Regions from separate parts of the Achromobacter sp. 1011811831 genome, predicted to be linked through region 1. Evidence: predicted binding sites of a transcription regulator. Region 1 holds the regulator's gene; each other region holds the start of a gene.
What was found. Region 1 encodes sigma-54, which starts transcription at its own class of promoters, with help from an activator protein. Its sites were predicted from a motif close to TGGCANGNAANCTGCTTT; they were not measured.
Positions count from the first base shown of each region.

Region 2: the regulator sigma-54 is predicted to act here: its motif matches at 2,994-3,011, upstream of AC6LJ9_RS26595 (BMP family protein).
Region 3: the regulator sigma-54 is predicted to act here: its motif matches at 2,758-2,775, upstream of urtA (urea ABC transporter substrate-binding protein).
Region 4: the regulator sigma-54 is predicted to act here: its motif matches at 2,867-2,884, upstream of AC6LJ9_RS16485 (CmpA/NrtA family ABC transporter substrate-binding protein).

Region 1 covers NZ_JCBANG010000051.1:5,071-9,955, forward strand. The annotation lists partial or broken gene AC6LJ9_RS18755 (LysR substrate-binding domain-containing protein) at 1-265, shown strand, start outside; gene AC6LJ9_RS18760 ((2Fe-2S)-binding protein) at 477-758, opposite strand; gene rpoN (RNA polymerase factor sigma-54) at 880-2,307, opposite strand; gene AC6LJ9_RS18770 (hypothetical protein) at 2,324-2,947, shown strand; gene AC6LJ9_RS18775 (Bug family tripartite tricarboxylate transporter substrate binding protein) at 3,141-4,121, shown strand; gene leuA (2-isopropylmalate synthase) at 4,663-4,885, shown strand, end outside.
Region 2 covers NZ_JCBANG010000103.1:3,284-8,168, forward strand. The annotation lists gene AC6LJ9_RS26585 (ABC transporter permease) at 1-198, opposite strand, end outside; gene AC6LJ9_RS26590 (ABC transporter ATP-binding protein) at 252-1,778, opposite strand; gene AC6LJ9_RS26595 (BMP family protein) at 1,775-2,791, opposite strand; gene AC6LJ9_RS26600 (DedA family protein/thiosulfate sulfurtransferase GlpE) at 3,320-4,231, shown strand; gene panE (2-dehydropantoate 2-reductase) at 4,350-4,885, shown strand, end outside.
Region 3 covers NZ_JCBANG010000091.1:13,832-18,716, forward strand. The annotation lists gene urtB (urea ABC transporter permease subunit UrtB) at 1-1,413, opposite strand, end outside; gene urtA (urea ABC transporter substrate-binding protein) at 1,427-2,680, opposite strand; gene atzF (allophanate hydrolase) at 3,060-4,885, shown strand, end outside.
Region 4 covers NZ_JCBANG010000040.1:22,421-27,305, reverse strand. The annotation lists gene AC6LJ9_RS16495 (ABC transporter ATP-binding protein) at 1-569, opposite strand, end outside; gene ntrB (nitrate ABC transporter permease) at 574-1,407, opposite strand; gene AC6LJ9_RS16485 (CmpA/NrtA family ABC transporter substrate-binding protein) at 1,431-2,738, opposite strand; gene AC6LJ9_RS16480 (ANTAR domain-containing response regulator) at 3,102-3,722, shown strand; gene cysG (siroheme synthase CysG) at 3,835-4,885, shown strand, end outside.

The DNA.
Region 1 (4,885 bases):
CAACCGCGCCATCCACGCGCTGGAAGCGGCCGGCCGGCGCTGGCGCATCGCCTATGAAAGCCCGAACCTGCTGGGCCTGCAGGCGGCGCTGGCCGGCGGCCTGGGCGTGGCGCTGCTGGAGCGCCGCTGCCTGACCGCCGGCCTGCGCATCGTGGACGGACACCTGCCCGTGGCGCCGCCTACCGAGCTGGCGCTCTGCCTGGGCGCGGCGGCGCGCGAACCGGCGCGCCAGGTGGCGCTGACGGTGCAGGCTTTCTGCGCCGAGGCATGGCGCCAGCCGTCGCCCTGGACGGTGGAGGGTCAGCGAAAATTCAAGGAATCGGGAGGATCCGCGCGCGTCGGCAAGCCGCAAGAGGAAAAGACGGGCGCTGACAGGAAGAACGCGGGGACTCGCGCGGCGGGCGCGCCCAAAAAACAAAAGCCACGGTCGACAACCGTGGCTATGTGATCAAGCCAGATCAATCAGGCTGGAGGGATCAGGCGACGGCCACCCGGATGACCGGATAGGTATTGGCCGCCGGCGCGCTGGCCTGTTCAGTCAGGGCGGCGGGAGGATTGACCGGAACGGCGATCGAGCGCACGTCGCAGACGCTGGAGCAACGGCCGCCGGGCAGGTATTCCGTGGCGGTGGCTGCGCAACAGCCGCAACAGGTCGCCACGCCCAGCTCGAACTGCAGGTCGGCCAGCGTGGTTGCGCCCGCGTCCACGCTGGCGCGGACTTGGCGTTCGGTGATCGCGTTGCATACACAAATGTACATGAGAATAATTATCGAAAATTATTCTCAATCTGGCAAGCGGCTGTCCTAAAAAAATTTGCAACCGATTTGTCACGCAAGTATTTGAAATCAGGGACGAATTCCTAACGATTCGTCCCTGATTTCACCGGACCGAGGCTTGCGCCTTGCGCAGCGCCGCCGGCGCGATGCGCAAGGCCTCGCGGTACTTGGCCACCGTGCGCCGGGCGATCACGATGCCCTGGTCGGCCAGCTTTTCCATGATCTGGCTGTCGGACAGCGGCTTGGCACGGTTCTCGTCCGCCACCATCTGGCGGATATGGGTCTGCACCGCCGTGGCCGAGGTGGCGTCGCCGCCATCGGTCGACACCCCCGTCCCGAAGAAGCGCTTGAGCTCCAGCGTGCCGAACGGGGTGAGCATGTACTTCTGCGTCGTGGCCCGCGAAATCGTGGATTCGTGCAGGCCCAGTTCGCCCGCGATGTCCTTCAGGATCAGCGGACGCATGGCCGCCGGCCCCTGGCTGAAGAAGGCCGTCTGGCGCTCGACGATGGCCTGGGACACACGCAGGATGGTGTCGAAGCGCTGCTCGACGTTGCGGATCATCCACTTGGCCTGCTGCAGCTGGGCCTGCAGGCCGGCGTGGGCCGATTCCTTCTGGTTGCCCAGCATCTGCGCGTACAGGCCGTTGATCTGCAGGCGCGGCACGGCGGCGCTGTTGAGCGTGACCTGCCAGCCGCGCCGGGTCTTGCGCACGATCACGTCCGGCACGGCGTAGTCGGCGGCCGGCACGGTCCAGGCGCGTCCCGGACGCGGCTCCAGGCGCAGGATCAGGGCGTGCGCGGCGCGGAATCGGGTTTCGTCGCAACCCGCCGCCACGCACAGACGGGCGACATTGCCGGTGGCCAGCAGCGGCAGGTGACGGGCGCAGATCTCGCGGGCGCAGGCCAGCGCCGCCGGGTCGGCCGCCTCGGGCAGGCGGCCGATATCGGGGTGGCGCAATTGCAACAGCAGGCATTCCGCCATGTCCCGCGCGCCGATGCCGGGCGGATCGAAGGACTGCAGCAGCGACAGCGCCGCCTTCAGCTCGTCGATGTCCGGCTCCAGCTCGGCGGGCAGCCAGCCCAGGATTTCCTCCAGCGGCGAACCCAGATAGCCGTTCTCGTCCAGCTCGTCAATCAACAGGGCGGCCAAGGCAGCGTCGCGCGGCGCCGCCCGGGTCAGCATCAGTTGGCCCAGCAGATGCTCGCGCAGCGTGTCCGGCATGGCGGCCTCGGGCGGGCCGCCGTCCTCATCTGGATAGACCCCGCCGGAGCCGGGCATTTCCTCGATGGGCGTGTCGCGCTCGGCGGCCGGCTCGTCGTCCTGCACCGAGGATTCGCGTTCGGACTCCGCCTGCGCCTCGGGCGCCGCGGGCTCGTCGTCGCGCTCGAGCAGCGGGTTGTCCGCCAGCACCTGCGAGATCTCGGCTTCCAGTTCGAGCGTGGACAACTGCAACAATCGGATCGATTGCTGCAGTTGTGGGGTCAGCGTCAGATGCTGACCAGGACGCAGTTCTAAAATCGGACGGGTCATAGGTACAATATTTTGCATGATGAATCAGACTTCGCCCGAGCGCGTTCGCCAGGATAGCCGCCTGATCGGCCAAACCCTGCTCAAACTTGCGCTTCCCAGACTCCTCCTGCGCGCGATCGTGATCGCCGTCGCCCTCATCATCTGGTATTTCGTCGCCAACTGGATACTGGACGCGGGCAAGCGCGTGAGCTTCGAATTCCTGCACTCGCTGGGCCAGCCCACGATGGACATGGTGCAGAAGTTCAGCCCCTACCTGTGGTGGGTCGGGGTCGGCATCTGGAGCCTCATCGTCTTCTTCGCGCTGCGCGCCTGGCTGACCGCCAGCCTGGCCTCCGGCCGCGCCACGCCGGTGCAGACCGAGGTGCTGGCCGAACTGGCGCCGCAGTTGTCCGACGAATCGCTGGGCGTGCTGCGCTGGACCTGGGGCGACCGCGAAGAGCCCTTCACCGTCGGCGACCTGCGCCGTTCGCTGTCTGAAATCCGCCACAGCCGCATCGCCAAGATCGACATGGTGGCGCGCCAGGCCGAGATCCTGGAAGGCGGCGGCAAGCCGCGCGCCGGCTCCCGCGACGACGACGCCCCGCGCCGCGAAGCGCGCGCCGACCGCTACGTCGAGCCGCGCATCGGCCCCGCCCGATAAGCGACACCCCTTCCGCGCAACCCGCCAGAAGCCGCCGTCCAGGCGGCTTTTGCATTTCAGTCCCCTGCCAGCAAGCCGCTCCTATACTGGCCGGCCAGGCTCGCGCAACCGCGGGCTGCGCGTCATACCGACACCAAGCGCCGGCGGCCCTGCCGCGGCGACCGCGCGGCCGGCCTCCTGGAGTCCGCTTTCCATGTTCCGCACTTCCGTCCGGTTCGCCGCCAGCATGGCGCTGGCCTGCTCGGCCGCCCTCTCGTTCAGCGCGCCGGCCCTGGCCGCCTGGCCCGACAAGCCCATCACCTTCGTCGCCCCGTTCACCGCTGGCGGCGCCAATGACCTGGTCGCCCGCATCATCGCCAAGGCGGTCGGCGCCGCGCTGAACCAGCCCGTCATCGTCGAGAACCGTCCCGGCGCCGGCGGCGTGATCGGCGCGGCGCACGTGGCGCGCAGCCCGGCCGATGGCTACACCTACCTGGTCGGCAGCAACGGCACCGTCACCAACAGCCTGATCCGTTCCGACCAGCCGTACAAGGACGAGGCGCTGACGCCCGTCGCGCTGCTGTCGATCACGCCGTCGGTGATCGTGACCCATCCGTCCAACCCCGCCAAGGACCTGAAGGACTTCGTGGCACGCGCCAAGCAGGCCAAGAGCGACCGCATCACCTTTTCCACGGCCGGCAACGGCAGCACGCCGCATTTCGTGGCCGAGATGCTCAAGGAAGCCACCGGCCTGCCGGTAGAGCCCATCGCCTACAAGAGCGGCTCGGAAGGCGTGAGCGCGGTGATCGGCAACCAGGTCGACGCCACCTCCGAGGCCAGCATCGTGACGCTGCCGCTGGTCCAGAGCGGCAAGCTCAAGGCGCTGGCCACCACCTGGGACAAGCGCATGGCCAGCGCGCCGGACATTCCGACCACGGCCGAGGCCGGCTTCGGCACGGTGCGCATCGGCCACTGGGCCGGCCTGTACGCGCCGACCGGCACGCCGGCAGACGTGCTCGACAAGATGAACGCGGCGGTCGAGCAGTCGCTGCAGACGCGTGAAGTGCAGGATGCGCTGCGCCAGAGCAGCATCGAGCCGGGCGGTGGTTCGCGCGCCAGCTTCGCCGAGTTCGCCGCCAACGAGCGCAAGCGCCTGGGCGAAGTGGTCAAGAACGGCCATATGCAGACGCAGTAGGCGCCTGGGCCGGCGCGCGCTCATGCTGTTGCGCGTCCGGCCGCGCGAGCCCCGCGCCACCGCGAAACGCGTGGCTCGCGCCGCGCCTGCCGGCCTGTCGAAAGAACCAGGGAATACCCTGAGGCGTCACCGTAAGACAGATACGTCCCTGGCTTTTTCATTTGCGCTTGCACAAAAAGTATGTTTGACTAGCACACCTATGGCCGCTAACCGCAACCCCCTCGCGATTGCCACCGGACGCTACGACGCTCCGGTCGCCGGCCTGCGCGCTTCCTTCTTCAGCGTTGCCTCCTTCGCCGCGCTATCGCTATACCTACCGATCGGTTGCCGGGCCTAGTGCCTCGTGGTAGCTCGGCAGCCACACGCTCGCCACACGCGTATTCCCCTTTCTTTTCCTGTTTTCAAGACTGAATCCTGCCGGCCTGGCCAGTAGTTTCCGGGCATATCCACGGCAAATCCAGGCGCCAGACCGTCATCCGGGCGTGCGCCGCTTGCGGGACCCAGTCCCCGGGATTCAAAAGAAACCGATCGAGGTGTAGAGATGATGCTTGCCAACCCCGCCACCAAGTACGTACCGTTCAAGCCCTTCGCCGGCGACTATGCCGAGCGCACCTGGCCCAGCCGCCGCATCACGCAGCCGCCCATCTGGATGAGCACCGACCTGCGCGACGGCAACCAGGCCCTGATCGAACCGATGAGCGTCGAGCGCAAGCTCCGCTTCTTCGAACAGCTGGTGAAGATCGGCTTCAAGGAAATCGAAGTCG
Region 2 (4,885 bases), on a different contig from region 1:
GCGGGTCAGGGTCTCGGACAGCGCGAAGCGCGAGCCGAAGGCGCCCTCGAACAGCAGCGCGTAGGTGCGCCCGACGGGCGCGCCGGCCCAGGCCACCAGCAGCGCGCAGACCGCCAGGGTGAAGAGGATGGCCGCGACGGGAGCCAGCGCCAGCGCAAGGCGGCTGGGCTCGGGGCGGCGTTCCAGGAGTAGTTTCATGCGTATGTTTGCTCGGTGATGGGTGGGAAGCGCGGGCCGGGGCGTGACCGGCCCTAGGCGCGCGTTCCCGTCATGGCCAGGCCCACGCTGGCCAGCGTCCATTGCGCGACCGGCTTGACGTCGACCAGCTTGCCGCCGCACAGCACGGCGATGCGGTCGGCCAGCGCGAAGATCTCTTCCAGGTCCTCGGACACCAGCAGCACGCCGGCGCCGCGCCGGCGGGCCGCCAGCAGCTGTTCGCGCACATAGGCCACGGCGCCGATGTCCAGGCCCCAGGTGGGCTGGTCGGCCACGATGAAGTCCGGCTCGCGGGCCAGCGTGCGGCCCAGGATCAGCTTCTGCATATTGCCGCCGGACAGGCTGCGGGTGCGCACGTCCAGCGAGGCGGCGCGCACGTCGAACTGCCTGGCCAGCGCCTGCGCGTAGGCGCGGCCGGCGCGCGCGCGGATCATGCCCCAGCGCGCGAAGCGCGGGTCGTTCAGGTCTTCTACGATGGCGTTTTCCCAGAGCGGGCTGTCGCCGATCATGCCTTCGCCGTGACGGTCTTCCGGGATGCGGCCGACGCGCGCGGCGGTCCAGCCGGCGGGCGTGCGGGGCGCGGGGGCGCGCTCCGGTCCCAGCCGGATGGCGCCGTCGCTGGGCTGGCGCAGGCCGGTCAGCACCGACACCAGCGCCTGCTGGCCGTTGCCGGCCACGCCGGCGATGGCCACGATCTCGTGCCGGTGCACGGTCAGGTCCAGGCTGTCCAGGCGCGTGGCGCCGTCGCGGTCGCGCACCGTCACCTGCGACAGCGCGATCACTGGCGCCGCCTGCTCGGCGGCGGCCACGGCCTCGGCGTGCGGCATGGCGACCTTGCGGCCCACCATCAGCTCGGCCAGCTCGGCCGGCGTGGTGGCGGCGGTTTCGCGCTCGGCCACCAGCCTGCCCTGGCGCAGCACGGCCACGCGCCGCGACACCGCCATGACTTCGTCCAGCTTGTGCGAAATGAAGATGACGGCCAGGCCTTCGTCCACGAAGCCGCGCAGCGTGGCGAACAGGCCGTCGACTTCCTGCGGCGTCAGCACGGCGGTGGGCTCGTCCAGGATCAGGACGCGCGCGCCGCGGTACAGCGCCTTCAGGATTTCAACGCGCTGCTTCTCGCCCACCGACAGCGTGCCGACGCGCGCGTCGGGATCCACGCCCAGGCCGAAGCGCTGGCCCAGCTCGACCAGTTTGCGGCGGGCCTGGCGTCGCCCGGAAGCCAGCTTCCACAACGATTCCGTGCCCACCATGATGTTGTCCAGCACGGTCAGGTTGTCGGCCAGCGTGAAGTGCTGGTGCACCATGCCGACCCCCGCGGCCAGCGCCGCGTCGGGCCGGCCCGGCGGCAGCGGCTGGCCGAAGACCTCGATGGCGCCGGCGTCGGCCACGTAGTGGCCGAACAGGATCGACACCAGCGTGGACTTGCCGGCGCCGTTCTCGCCCAGCAGGGCCAGCACCTCGCCCTGTCCGAGCGTGAGCGAGATGTCGTCGTTGGCCGTCAGGCTGCCGAAGCGCTTGGTGATCCCCGTCAGTCGCAGGGCGAGCGGCGCCGGGCTCATCGCGCGGAGGACTTGGGTTCTTTGTCGTTGACCTTGACGCTGAAGCTGCCGTCCAGGATGGCCTTTTGTTTGGCTTGCACCTTGGCGATCAGGTCGGCCGGGATCTTGCCGGCGAAGGTGCCCAGCGGCGCCAGCGACGAGCCCTTGTGCTTCATCAGCGAGTACTGGCCGTAGTCGTCGGCCTTGAAGGCGCCGGCCTTGACCTGCTTGAGCGCCTCGTCGATGGTCGGCTCCATGCTCCACAGGGCCGAGGCCACCACGGTCTCGGGGTACTGGGGCTGGGTGTCGATCACGTTGCCGATGGCCAGCTTGCCGCGTTCCTTGGCGGCGTCCGACACGCCGAAGCGTTCGGCGTAGAGCACGTCGGTGCCCTTGTCGATCATGGCGAAGGCCGCTTCCTTGGCCTTCGGGGGATCGAACCAGGAGCCGATGAAGGTGACGGTGAACTCGGCCTTGGGATTGATCTCGCGCGCGCCCTCGATGAAGGCCTGCATCAGGCGGTTCACTTCAGGGATGGGGTAGCCGCCCACCAGGCCGATCTTGCCGGTCTGGCTCATGCCGGCCGCGATCATGCCGGTCAGGTAGGCCGGTTCCTGGATGTAGTTGTCGAACACCGCGAAGTTGGGCTGCTGCGGCTTGCCCGAGGAGCCCATCAGGAAGGCGGTCTGCGGATAGTCCTTGGCCACCTTGCGCGCCGCGGCCTCGACCGCGAAGGCCTCGCCCACCACCAGCTTGTTGCCCTGCTCGGCGTACTGGCGCATGACGCGCTCGTAGTCGGCGTTGGTGACGTTCTCGGAGAACGCGTAGTCGATCTCGCCGCGGTCGCGGGCGGCGGTCAGCGCCTTGTGGATGCGCGAGACCCACTGCTGCTCGACCGGCACCGTGTAGATGGCGGCGACCTTGACCTTGGCGGGCGCCTGGGCCTGGACCGTGCCGGCCAGCATCAGCGCGCCGGCGGCGGCGGCCAGCTTGAGCAGGCCGCGGCGGGCGGACGAGGGGAATAGGGAGTTCATGCGTGGGGCTCCTTCGCGGGGATGGACGGGAATGGGGAAAGGACGCGATCGCCGCGCACGCGGCCCCTCGCCGCCCGATGGCTGCGGCCGCCGGCGGACGAGCCGGGGCGAGCGGGCGGATGCGTGGTCTTGGGATCGGTCATCGGATGGGGCGCAGGCAGGCGCGCCCATCCGAACGGTCGGGTTCGCGGCCTGCCATGGCGAAGCAATTTGTATGCCATGCGGCGTTCCCGCGGCAAGTCGGGGAAACCTGATGGCCGGGCAGGATTATAGGCACGCCGGCGGGGATTGTCGGCACTACCTTGGTGCGGCTTTGCAGGTGGTGGACGGCGGCGCGCTCAAATCCTGGCGCGCCGCGCAATGCAGTGTTCCACCGGCCCGGGCTGGCAAGGCCGCCCGGGCCGCCTAAAATTCCGGCGCGGGCGCGCGCGTTTGGCGCCGCCCCGCTGTGCCGGACCGGGCCGGCCCCTCGCGGGGCGGCCAGTCCCTGAACCCGGCCGCGCGCCGCGCGGCCCGTCGGAAGACACGATGCAAGACATACAGTTGCTGCTGGAGCAGTACGGCGCCTGGCTGGTGTTCGGAAACGTCCTGATCGAACAGGCCGGCCTGCCCGTGCCCGCCTATCCCATGCTGATCGCCGCCGGCGCGCTGGCCGGCACGGCCGGCTGGCTGGCGCCGTGGATCGCGGCCACGCTGGCCTGCCTGCTGGCCGACAGCCTCTGGTACCTGGCGGGCCGGCGCTATGGCGCGCGCCTGCTGGGCGTGGTCTGCAAGCTGTCGCTGTCGCAGGATTCCTGCATCCGCCAGACGCAGCGGCTGTACCTGCGCGTCGGCGTGCGCGCGCTGCTGGTGTGCAAGTTCCTGCCGGGCGCGGGCGCGCTGTCCACCGTCATGGCCGGCCTGACCGGCACCGGCTTGCGCCGCTTCCTGCTGTACGACCTGGTCGGCGCGATGATCTGGGCCGGCTCGGCCCTGCTGCTGGGCGGCCTGTTCCATGGCGTGGTCAACGACGTGCTGGACCTGTTGGCGAACTATGGCGCCATGGGCCTGGGCCTGCTGGCCGCGCTGCTGGCGCTGTACATCGTCGTGCGCGCGCTGCGCCGCTGGGTGCTGGTGCGCAAGCTGCGCGTCATCCCGAGGCTGTCGGTCGACGAGCTGATGCGCTGGCGCCAGGACGGCCGCCAGGCGCTGGTGTTCGACGTGCGGCCCGAGGCCCAGCGCGATGCCCAACGCATTCCCGGCGCCATCGCGGTGGACCTGCGCGCGCCGCTGCCGCCGCTGGAGGCGGACGCGCAGGACGCCGACATCGTGGTCTATTGCGCCTGCCCCAACGAGGTCTCGGCCGCGATGCTGGCCCGGCGGCTGCGCGCCGCCGGCTATCGCCGCACCTGGGCGCTGCGCGGCGGCTACGAGGCCTGGGCGCGCCACGCGCAGCCCTGAACGCCGGCCCGTGATTTCGGTCCGTGGCTGTGGCCCGTGGCTTCGGTCCGGCCGCGGCCGCGCGCATAATGTCCGCGTTCGCCCGCAAGACTTGCGGGCTGCCAGACAGGAGACAGACATGCGCTTGTTGTTCTTGGGCGCCGGCGGCACCGGCGGCTACTTTGGCGGACGCGCGGCCCAGGCCGGCGCGGACGTGACCTTCCTGGTGCGCGAGCCGCGCGCGGCGCGCTTGCGCGCCGAAGGGTTGCGCATCCGCAGCCCGCTGGGAGACGCCGTGGTGCATCCCAAGCTCGCCACCAGCCAGACGCTGGACGGCGCCTACGACGTGGTGGTGCTGAGCTGCAAGGCCTATGACCTGGCCAGCGCCATCGAGGTCATCCGCCCCGCCGTGGGGCCGGACACGGCGGTGCTGCCCATCATGAACGGCGTGCTGCAATACGAGGTGCTGGACCGCGAGTTCGAGGCGCGGCGCGTGTTGGGCGGGCTGTGCCAGATCAACGCCACCCTGGGGCCGGACGGCGAGGTCGTGCATCTGGGCAAGTTCGCCAGCATCGTGTTCGGCGAGCGCGCCGGCCCGGCCCGCAGCGCGCGCTGCGAGGCCTTGGCGCAGGCGCTGGCCGGCGGCGAATTCAGCAGCCGCCTGAGCGACAACAT
Region 3 (4,885 bases), on a different contig from region 1:
GATGTAGCCGCGTCCCAGGTCCGGGCCCACATTGCCCAGCTGCGACAGCGCCACGCCCGCCAACCCGGCGATGCCCGACCCCAGGCCGAAGGCCAGCATGTCCACGCGCCCGGTGGGCACGCCGGCGCAATCGGCCATGCGCCGGTTCTGCGTGATGGCGCGCACGAACAGGCCAAGGCGAGTGTGGTTGAGCAATGCCCAGACCAGCGCCACCACGGCCAGCGCGAAGCCGATGATGACCAGGCGGTTGTAGCTGAGCACCAGCCCGCCCAGCACCGTGACGCCGCCCGACATCCAGGCCGGATTGCCGACCTCCACGTTCTGCGCGCCGAACAGGCTGCGCACGCCCTGCATCAGCATCAGGCTGATGCCCCAGGTCGCCAGCAGCGTTTCCAGGGGCCGGCCGTAGAGCCAGCGGATCACGGTGCGCTCCAGCGCCATGCCCACCAGCGCCGTGACCAGGAAGGCCAGCGGCAGCGCCGCCGCCACGTACCAGTCGATCCAGCCAGGCAGCCAGGCGCGGAACAGCGTCTGCACCACATAGGTCACGTAGGCGCCGATCATCAGCAGCTCGCCGTGCGCCATGTTGATCACGCCCATCAGCCCGAAGGTGATGGCCAGCCCCAGCGCCGCCAGTAGCAGCACGCTGCCCAGGCTCAGGCCATAGAAGAGATTGCCGGCCCATTCGACGGTGGCCAGGCGGCGGTCGATGCGGCGCAGCGCGTCGGCGGCGGCCTCGCGCACGCCGGCGTCGGGTTCGACATGGGCGCCGTCGCGCTGCTGCGTCAAGGCCGCCAGCACGGGACGGAACGCGGCGTCGCCGCCTCGGCCCAGCAGTTCCACGGCATGACGCCGCGCGGCCGGATCGGCGCTTTGCAGTTCCAGCCTGGCCTGCGCGATCTCCAGCGCGGCGCGCACGGTCTCGTCGCGTTCCGTGGCCAGCGCTTGCGCGATCATGGGCAGCCGCGAGGGATCGGTGGTCTGTTGCAGGCGGCGCGCGGCGGCGAGCCGCGCGCCGGCATCGGCCGCGTGCAGCTGCGCGCCGGCCAGCGCCGCCTCGATGGCACGGCGCAAGCGGTTGTTGATGCCGATGGATGAGGATCCCGCCGGCAGGTCCAGCGCGGCGCCGCCGGCCGGGTCGGTGGCGCGGGCGCCATCACCGATCAGCACACGGCCGTCCGGCGCCGCGTAGAGCTGGTCGGCGCCCAGCGCGCGCAGCACGGCCGCGCCCTCGCCGCCTGGCAGAGCGCCCAGCGCGGCGATCGCCCGCAGCCTGGCGTCGGTATCGTCGCCCGCCAGCGGCGCCAGCAGGTCCTGGCCGATGCCGGCCGCCGCCACGGGCAGCGTCGGCCAGGCCAGGGCCAGGGCGAGCAGGAGACGACGCAGGTAGCGTGCGATCGCAGCGTTGCGCATGGCGGCCGTCTCCTTACAGGCCCTGCTTGCCTTCGTTGCCCGGGATGTACGGGCTCCAGGGCTGGGCGCGGATCGGACCCTTGCTCTTCCAGACCACGTTGAACTGGCCGTCGGCCTTGATCTCGCCGATGTACACCGGCTTGTGCAGGTGATGGTTGGTCTTGTCCATCACGATCTCGAAGCCGCTGGGCGAGCTGAACGTCTGGCCGCCCATGGCCGCGATGACCTTGTCCACGTCCGTGCTCTTGGCCTGTTCGACGGCCTGCTTCCACATGTGGATGCCGATGTAGGTCGCTTCCATCGGGTCGTTGGTGACCACGGTGGCGGCGTTGGGCAGGTTCTTGGCCTTGGCGTAGGCCTTCCACTTGGCGATGAAGTCGGTGTTGACCGGGTTCTTGATCGATTCAAAGTAGTTCCAGGCCGCCAGGTGGCCGACCAGCGGCTTGGTATCCACGCCGCGCAGTTCCTCTTCGCCGACCGAGAAGGCGACCACCGGCACGTCGGTGGCCTTCAGGCCGGCGTTGCCCAGTTCCTTGTAGAAGGGCACGTTGGAGTCGCCGTTGATGGTGGAGATGACGGCGGTCTTGCCGCCGGTGGCGAACTTCTTGATGTTGGCGACGATGGTCTGGTAGTCGGAATGGCCGAAGGGCGTGTAGACCTCGTCGATGTCGCTGTCCTTCACGCCCTTGGAATGCAGGAAGGCGCGCAGGATCTTGTTGGTGGTGCGCGGGTACACGTAGTCGGTGCCGAGCAGCACGAAGCGCCTGGCGCCGCCGCCGTCCTCGCTCATCAGGTACTCGACGGCGGGTATGGCCTGCTGGTTGGGCGCGGCGCCGGTGTAGAACACGTTCTTCTCCAGTTCCTCGCCTTCGTACTGCACCGGATAGAACAGCAGGCCGTTCAGCTCCTTGAACACCGGCAACACCGATTTGCGCGACACCGAGGTCCAGCAGCCGAAAACCACCGCGACCTTGTCCTGCGCCAGCAGCTGGCGGGATTTCTCGGCGAACAGCGGCCAGTTCGAGGCTGGATCGACCACCACGGGCTCCAGCTTCCTGCCCATGACGCCGCCCTTGGCGTTGATCTCGTCGATCGCCATCAGCGCCACGTCCTTGAGCGAGGTCTCCGAGATCGCCATCGTGCCGGACAGGGAATGCAGGATGCCGACCTTGATCGTGTCTTCGGCGGCATGGACCGACGGCATCCAGCCGGCCAGGGCCAGCAGGCTCACGGCGGTCAGTTGCTTGAGGGCTAGTCTGCGTTTCATGGGGACTCCTGGGTAGGTTGCGCCGGCATTGCCGGCATGAAATGGACAGGGCCTGTACCGCGCCTCGCCAGGACATCAAAGCAAGACCCGTGCCAGCCGCGCCGGAGGCGGCGGCGCGGCGGGGCCGCTATATGTAGGCGGGAAGGGCGGGGCGCGGGAACGATGCGGCGGAGCGGCTTGCTCAATCTGGTGCCGCGTGCACAAAACAGGTGCGTGATCTGCGCGGCGCTGGTGCGCGCCGGCGCCGCGACGGCGCGCCGCGCCTTGTGGCCGCGCGGGATGTCGTGGCAGGGAAACAGGGGGAAAACGCGCCGCGGGCGCGGACATGGCATGCCGCTTGCTTGGGAATCCTTACTTGCATACCAGAGAGGATTCCAGCATGAACGCCGCAGCAACGCAGTTCGACACCGCCGGTTGGACCATCGCGCAATGGCAGGCCGCCTATTTCGCGGGCGCCCGGCCCGAGGCGCTGCTGGCCGGCCACGCCGCCGCGCCGGACGCGCCCGCCGACAATGCCTGGATCCTGCGGGTCGACGGCCCGGCGCTGGCGCGCCAGCTGGACGAACTGGCGCGGCTGCTGGCGGCGGCGGACGGCGACCTGTCGCGCCTGCCGCTGTACGGCGTGCCTTACGCGGTCAAGGACAACATCGACGTCGCCGGCTGGCCGACCACCGCCGCCTGCCCGGCGTTCGCCTATACGCCCGACGAGGATGCCGGCGTGGTGCGGCGCCTGCGCGCCGCCGGCGCTATCCTGGTCGGCAAGACCAACCTGGACCAGTTCGCCACCGGCCTGGTGGGCACGCGCTCGCCGCACGGCGCGGTGGCCAACGCGTTCCGGCCCGAGTACATCAGCGGTGGATCCAGTTCGGGCTCGGCCTCGGTGGTGGCGCGCGGACTGGCGGCGTTCTCGCTGGGCACCGACACGGCCGGCTCGGGACGCGTGCCGGCGGGTTTCAACAATATCGTCGGACTCAAGCCCACGCGCGGCTGGCTCAGCGCCGCCGGCGTGGTGCCGGCCTGCCGCACGCTGGATTGCGTGTCGGTGTTCGCCCTGACGGTCGACGACGCGGCGCGGGTGGCCGACATCGCCGGCGGCTACGACGCGCACGATCCCTACTCGCGGGCCGCGCCGGCCGGCACGGCCCGCCCCTGGCCGGCGCGGCCGCGCTTCGCGGTGCCGGACAAGCTGGAGTTTCACGGCGACGCCGAGGCCGAGGCCGCCTTCGATGCGGCGCTGCGCGAGGTGCGCGCCAGTGGCGCCGAGCTGCGGACCATCGATTTCTCGCCCTATGCCGAGCTGGCCGCGTTGCTGTACCAGGGGCCGTGGGTGGCCGAGCGGTTCGCGGCGGTCGAAGCCTTGTGGCGCGAGCAGCCGGGCGCGATCGACCCGGTGGTGCGCGGCATCGTCGAAGAGGCCGGGCGCTACAGCGCGCTGGACGCCTTTCAGGCCGAATACCGCCGCGCCGCGCTGGCGCGCGCCATCCAGCAGTCGCTGGCGGACGTGGACGCGCTGCTGGTGCCCACCGCGCCGTCCATCTACACCATCGAACAGCTGCGCGAGGATCCGCTGGCGCTCAATTCGCGGCTGGGCCTCTACACCAACTTCGCCAACCTGGCCGACCTGTGCGCGCTGGCCTTGCCCGCGGGCATGCGCGGCGACGGCCTGCCGGCCGGCATCACCGTGCTGGGCCTGGCCTGGCAGGACCATGCGCTGGCCGAATTCGGCAGGCAATGGCAGGCGCGCCTGGGCCTGCCGCTGGGCGCCACCGGCAAGCCGCTGCCCGCCGCGCCCGCGTCGCGCGATCCGGCGCCGGGCATGCTGCGCGTGGCCGTGGTGGGCGCGCACCTTAGCGGCATGCCGTTGAACCATCAGCTGCGTTCGCGCCATGCCGTCTTGGTGGAAAAGACGCGCACGGCGGGTGACTACCGGCTGTATGCGCTGGCCAACACCACGCCGCCCAAGCCGGGCCTGGCCAAGCGCGCCGATGGCGCGCCCATCGAGGTCGAGCTGTGGGACATCCCCATCGCCGCGTTCGGCGGCTTCGTCGCCGAGATTCCGGCGCCGCTGGGCATCGGCACGCTGGAGCTGGAGGACGGGCGGCTGGTCCAGGGCTTCATCTGCGAGCCGCGCGGCCTGGAGGGCGCGCGCGACATCACGGCGCATGGCGGCTGGCGCGCCTACCTGGCCAGCCTGAATCCCGCCGT
Region 4 (4,885 bases), on a different contig from region 1:
GTGCGCGTCTTGGCCACGATCCTGAGCAGCTCGTCCTGCAGATGCGCGCGCGTCAGCGCGTCCAGCGCGCCGAATGGCTCGTCCATCAGCAGCACGCCCGGCTCGATCGCCAGCGCCCGCGCGATGCCCACGCGCTGCTTCATGCCGCCGGAGATCTCGCGCGGCAGCTTGTTCTGCGCTGGCAGCAGACCCACCAGTTCCAGCGCCGCGCGCGTGCGCTCGGCCAGCCGGGCGCGGTTTTCGCTGCCGCCGAACACGCGCTCCACCGCCAGGTGCACGTTCTGGAAGCAGGTCAGCCAGGGCAGCAGGGAATGGTTCTGGAACACCACCGCGCGGTCGGGCCCGGGCCCGGTGATCTCGCGCTCAGCGCACAGCAGCACGCCGGTGGTGGGACGCGTCAGGCCGGCGATCAGGTTCAGCAGCGTGGACTTGCCGCAGCCCGAATGCCCGATCAGCGTGATGAACTCGCCCTGGTCCACGGTCAGGTCGATATCGCGCAAGGCCACGAAATCGCCTTTGCGCGTGGCGAAGGTCTGGCCCACGCGTTCTATGCGTACATGCTTCTTCATGCGGCTACTCCTCGGCGTAGGTGAAGCGGCGCGCCAGCGCGACCAGCAGCGTTTCCAGCGCCAGCCCCACGATGCCGATCACGAAAATGGCGATGACGATGTGCTCGACCTTCAGGTTGTTCCACTCGTCCCACAGCCAGAAGCCGATGCCGGTGCCGCCGGTCAGCATCTCGGCCGCCACGATCACCAGCCAGGCCGTGCCGATGGACAGCCGCACGCCGGTCAGCACATAGGGCAGCACCGCCGGCAGCAACACCTTGGTGACGACCTTCCATTCCGACAGGTTCAGCACGCGCGCCACGTTCAGGTAGTCCTGCGGCACGCGCGTCACCCCCACGGCGGTGTTGACGATCATGGGCCAGATGGAACAGATGAAGATCGCCCAGATGGCGGCCGGATTGGCGGCCTTGAACAGCAACAGGCCCAGCGGCAGCCAGGCCAGCGGCGACACTGGCCGCAGCAGGCTGACGATGGGCGAGAACATGGCGCGCAGCGCGGCATAGCGGCCGATGGCGAAGCCCGCCGGTATGCCCACGATGGCTGCCAGCCCGAAACCGACGGCCACGCGCTGCAGCGAGGCCAGCAGGTTCCAGCCTATGCCCTTGTCGTTGGGCCCGTTGTCGTAGAAAGGATCGGCGAACAGCGCCTGGGCCGCGTGCCAGGTGACGCCGGGCGTGGGAATCTCGGGAATGCCCATGGCCACCGCCTGCCATGCCAGCACGAACACCGCGAATCCCGCCACCGGCCCGGCCACGGCCTTGAGCAGGGCCTCGACGCGGTCGCGCCAGAAGGCGCCCGTCCGGCCCGCGCCCGCCATGCCGGAGATCACATTGAACATATCCTTCTCCCTCGTTGCGGCGCTCAGGCCTTGACCTTGAAGCCGTCGGCATAGGCCGCCGGATCGCTGCCGTCCCAGGCCAGGCCGTCGACCAGCGTGGACTTGCGCATCTCGCCGGCGGGCAGCGCCACGCCCACGGCCTGCGCCGCCTGGCGGTACACGTCGATGCGATTGATCTGCCGGGCCACGGCCAGGTAGTCGGGATGCGTCTTGAGCAGTCCCCAGCGCTTGTGCTGCGTCAGGAACCACATGCCGTCGCTCAGGTAGGGGAAGTTGGCCGCGCCGTCGGCATGAAAGCGCATGGCATGCGGGTCGCTCCAGGACTTGCCCAGGCCGTCCTCGTAGCGGCCCTGCATGCGGCCGACGATGCCGCCCGCGTCGGTATTGACGTAGGACTTGGCCGCGATGGTCTCGGCGGTCTTCTGGCGATTGGCATCGGACGCGTCGATCCACTTGCCCGCCTCCAGCACGGCGGCCGTGACGGCCCGCGCCGTATTGGGATGGCGCGCCACGAACTCCGCGCTGGCGCCCAGCACCTTTTCGGGATGGTCGGCCCAGATGCCCTGCGTCGTGATGGCGGTGAAGCCGATCTTGTCCATGATCGCGCGCGCGCCCCAGGGTTCGCCGACGCAGAAGCCGTCCATGTTGCCCACGCGCATGTTGGCGACCATCTGCGGCGGCGGCACGGTGATGGCCTTGGCATCGCGCATCGGATCGATGCCATGCGCCGCCAGCCAGTAGTACAGCCACATGGCGTGGGTGCCTGTGGGAAAGGTCTGGGCGAAGGTGTATTCGCGCTTGTCGCTGGCCATCAGCCTGGCCAGCGACTCGCCGTCGCGCGCGCCCGCCTGCAGCAGCTTGCTGGACAGGGTGATCGCCTGGCCATTCTGGTTCAGGCCCATGAGCACCGCCATGTCCTTGCGCGGACCGCCGATGCCCAGGTGCACGCCGTAAACCAGCCCGTACAGCACATGAGCGACATCCAGCTCGCCGTTCATGAGCTTGTCCCGCACGCCGGCCCAGGAAGCCTCCTTGGACAGCGTGATGGTGACGCCGTGCTTCTTGTCCAAACCCAGCGCCGAGGCCATCACCACGGACGCGCAATCCGTCAGAGGGATGAAGCCGATCTTCACCTCGGTCTTTTCCGGCGCATCGGTGCCGGCCGCCCAGGCGCCGGCGCGCACCAGCGGATCGACCAGGGACAGCAGACCCGCGCCCGTCGCCGCGCGCGCGGCCCCCGCGAGCCAGCTGCGGCGTCCGGCATCGGCGCCATCGCGCGGGTCGGGTTTCGGTGCGTGTTCCGAACGGTCATGGTGTGACGACATGGGCATGGCTCCTGGCAAAAAAAAACGCCCCGCCCGCCACGGACCGGATCCGGTGGCGGGCGAGACGTCGTTGTCCCTGGCCGCGAATGCGCGGCGTTCAGCGTGGGCGACCGCCGTTGGCCGCCACTACTCCACAAGCAAGCGCCGTGCCAGCTCCCCGCGCACACCCGGCTCGGACCGTCGCGGGGTCCGTGATACCGCATGGATACTGGCTGGGCGGCCGATCGGCGCGGGCGTGGACCGCCGCCCCGCGGACGCCCCCAGAGGCGCAGCAACGTGCGCCGACGCACCAAGCCTGTGCGCGCCATGCCCCGCGCTTGTGCGCGGCGCGCGGCGGTCGCGCGCGCCGCGCCATGGCATGGAAATTGCATGATCACCGGTATCCGGATTTCCAGGATCGAAAGCCCCATGCTGAAAGTCATGCTGCTCAACGATGGCGAGGGACGCGCGGCGTCGCTGCGGCAGACGCTGGCGGCCGCGGGCGTGCGCGTCGTGGCCGAGGCCGCGCCGGACATCGATCTGGCGGCCGCGATCGAAGACGCCGCTCCCGACGTGGTGCTGATCGACAGCGACGCGCCCGGTCGCGACACGCTGGAATATGTCTGTGTGGCCAGCGTGCACAGCGACCGGCCGGTGGTGATGTTCACCGGCGACGGCACGCGCGCGGCCATCCGCGAGGCCTTGCAGGCGGGCGTGGCCGCCTATGTGGTCGGGGACGTGCCCGCCGCCCGCATCGAAAGCCTGCTGACCGTGGCGATCGAACGCTTCGCCGTGGAGAAGTCCCGGCGCGAAGCGCTGCGCGAAGCCAAGCTTCGGCTGGCGGACAGGCAATGGGTGGAAAAAGCCAAGGGCATCCTGATGCAGACCCGCTCAATATCCGAGGACGAAGCCCACCGGCTGTTGCGCGAACGCGCCATGCAGGCCCAGAAGCGCCTGGGCGAGGTGGCGCGCGAAGTCGTTGAGTTCAGTCAATGGCTGGGTCCGGGCTGAGCGTTAATAAGTTCTGGATATATGGATTCAATAAATCAAAAGTTGTGGGGATGAAACCCCATCCCTATGATCGACTGACATTTTCCGGGCCAGCCCGGAGCGGGTTTATTCCATGAAGCTCTTTCCCCTGTTCGCCGATCTGAACGGCCGCCCCGCGCTGGTCGTGGGCGGCGGCGCCGTTGCCGAACGCAAGACGCTGGCGCTGCTCGAAGCGGGCGCCGCCGTGACCGTGGGCGCGCCCGAGCTGACGCCCGCCCTGGCCGCACTGGCCGCCGACGGCCGCATCCGTCACCATCCGGGCCGGTTCGACCCCGCCTGGCTGGACGCCGTCTGGCTGGTCGTGGCCGCCACCGACGACACCGGCGTCAACCGCGAGGTGTCCGAGGCCGCCGAGGCCCGCCGCCTGTTCTGCAATGTGGTGGACGATCCGGCGCTGTCCTCGTTCCAGGTGCCGTCCATCGTGGACCGCTCGCCGGTGATCGTGGCGATCTCGTCCTCGGGCGTGGCCCCGGTGCTGGCCCGCCGCCTGCGCGAACGCATCGAATCGCTGTTCGACCACACCCTGGGCCAGCTGGCCGGACTGGCCGAGCGCTACCGTCAGCGCATCCGCGCCGGCCACCCCGACCTGGGCGCCCGGCGCCGCTTCTACGACTGGCTGCTGGACGGCCCCGTGGCCGGACTGTTGCGCCAGCAGCGCCCGGACCAGGCCGAGGCCGCGCTGGCCGCCGCCCTGGACCAGCCCCTGCGTCCCGCCGAGGGCAGCGTGGTGCTGGTGGGCGCCGGACCGGGAGACCCGGGCCTCTTGACGCTCAAGGCGCTGCGGGCGCTGAACGAGGCCGACGTGATCCTGTACGACCGCCTGGTCAGCGACGACATCATGGCCCTGGCACGGCGCGACGCGCAGCGCGTGTCGGTGGGCAAGCAGCCCGGCGAAGACCATCATGCCACCCAGGCCCGCATCCACGCGCTGCTGGTCGAGCATGCGCGAGCCGGACGCCGCGTGGTGCGGCTCAAGGGCGGCGACGCCTTCATCTTCGGACGGGGCGGCGAGGAACTGGAATATCTGCGCGAGCACGGCGTGCGCTATGAAGTGGTGCCCGGCATCACGGCGGCGCTGGCCTGCGCCGCCTACGCCGGCATTCCGCTGACGCACCGCGAGCACG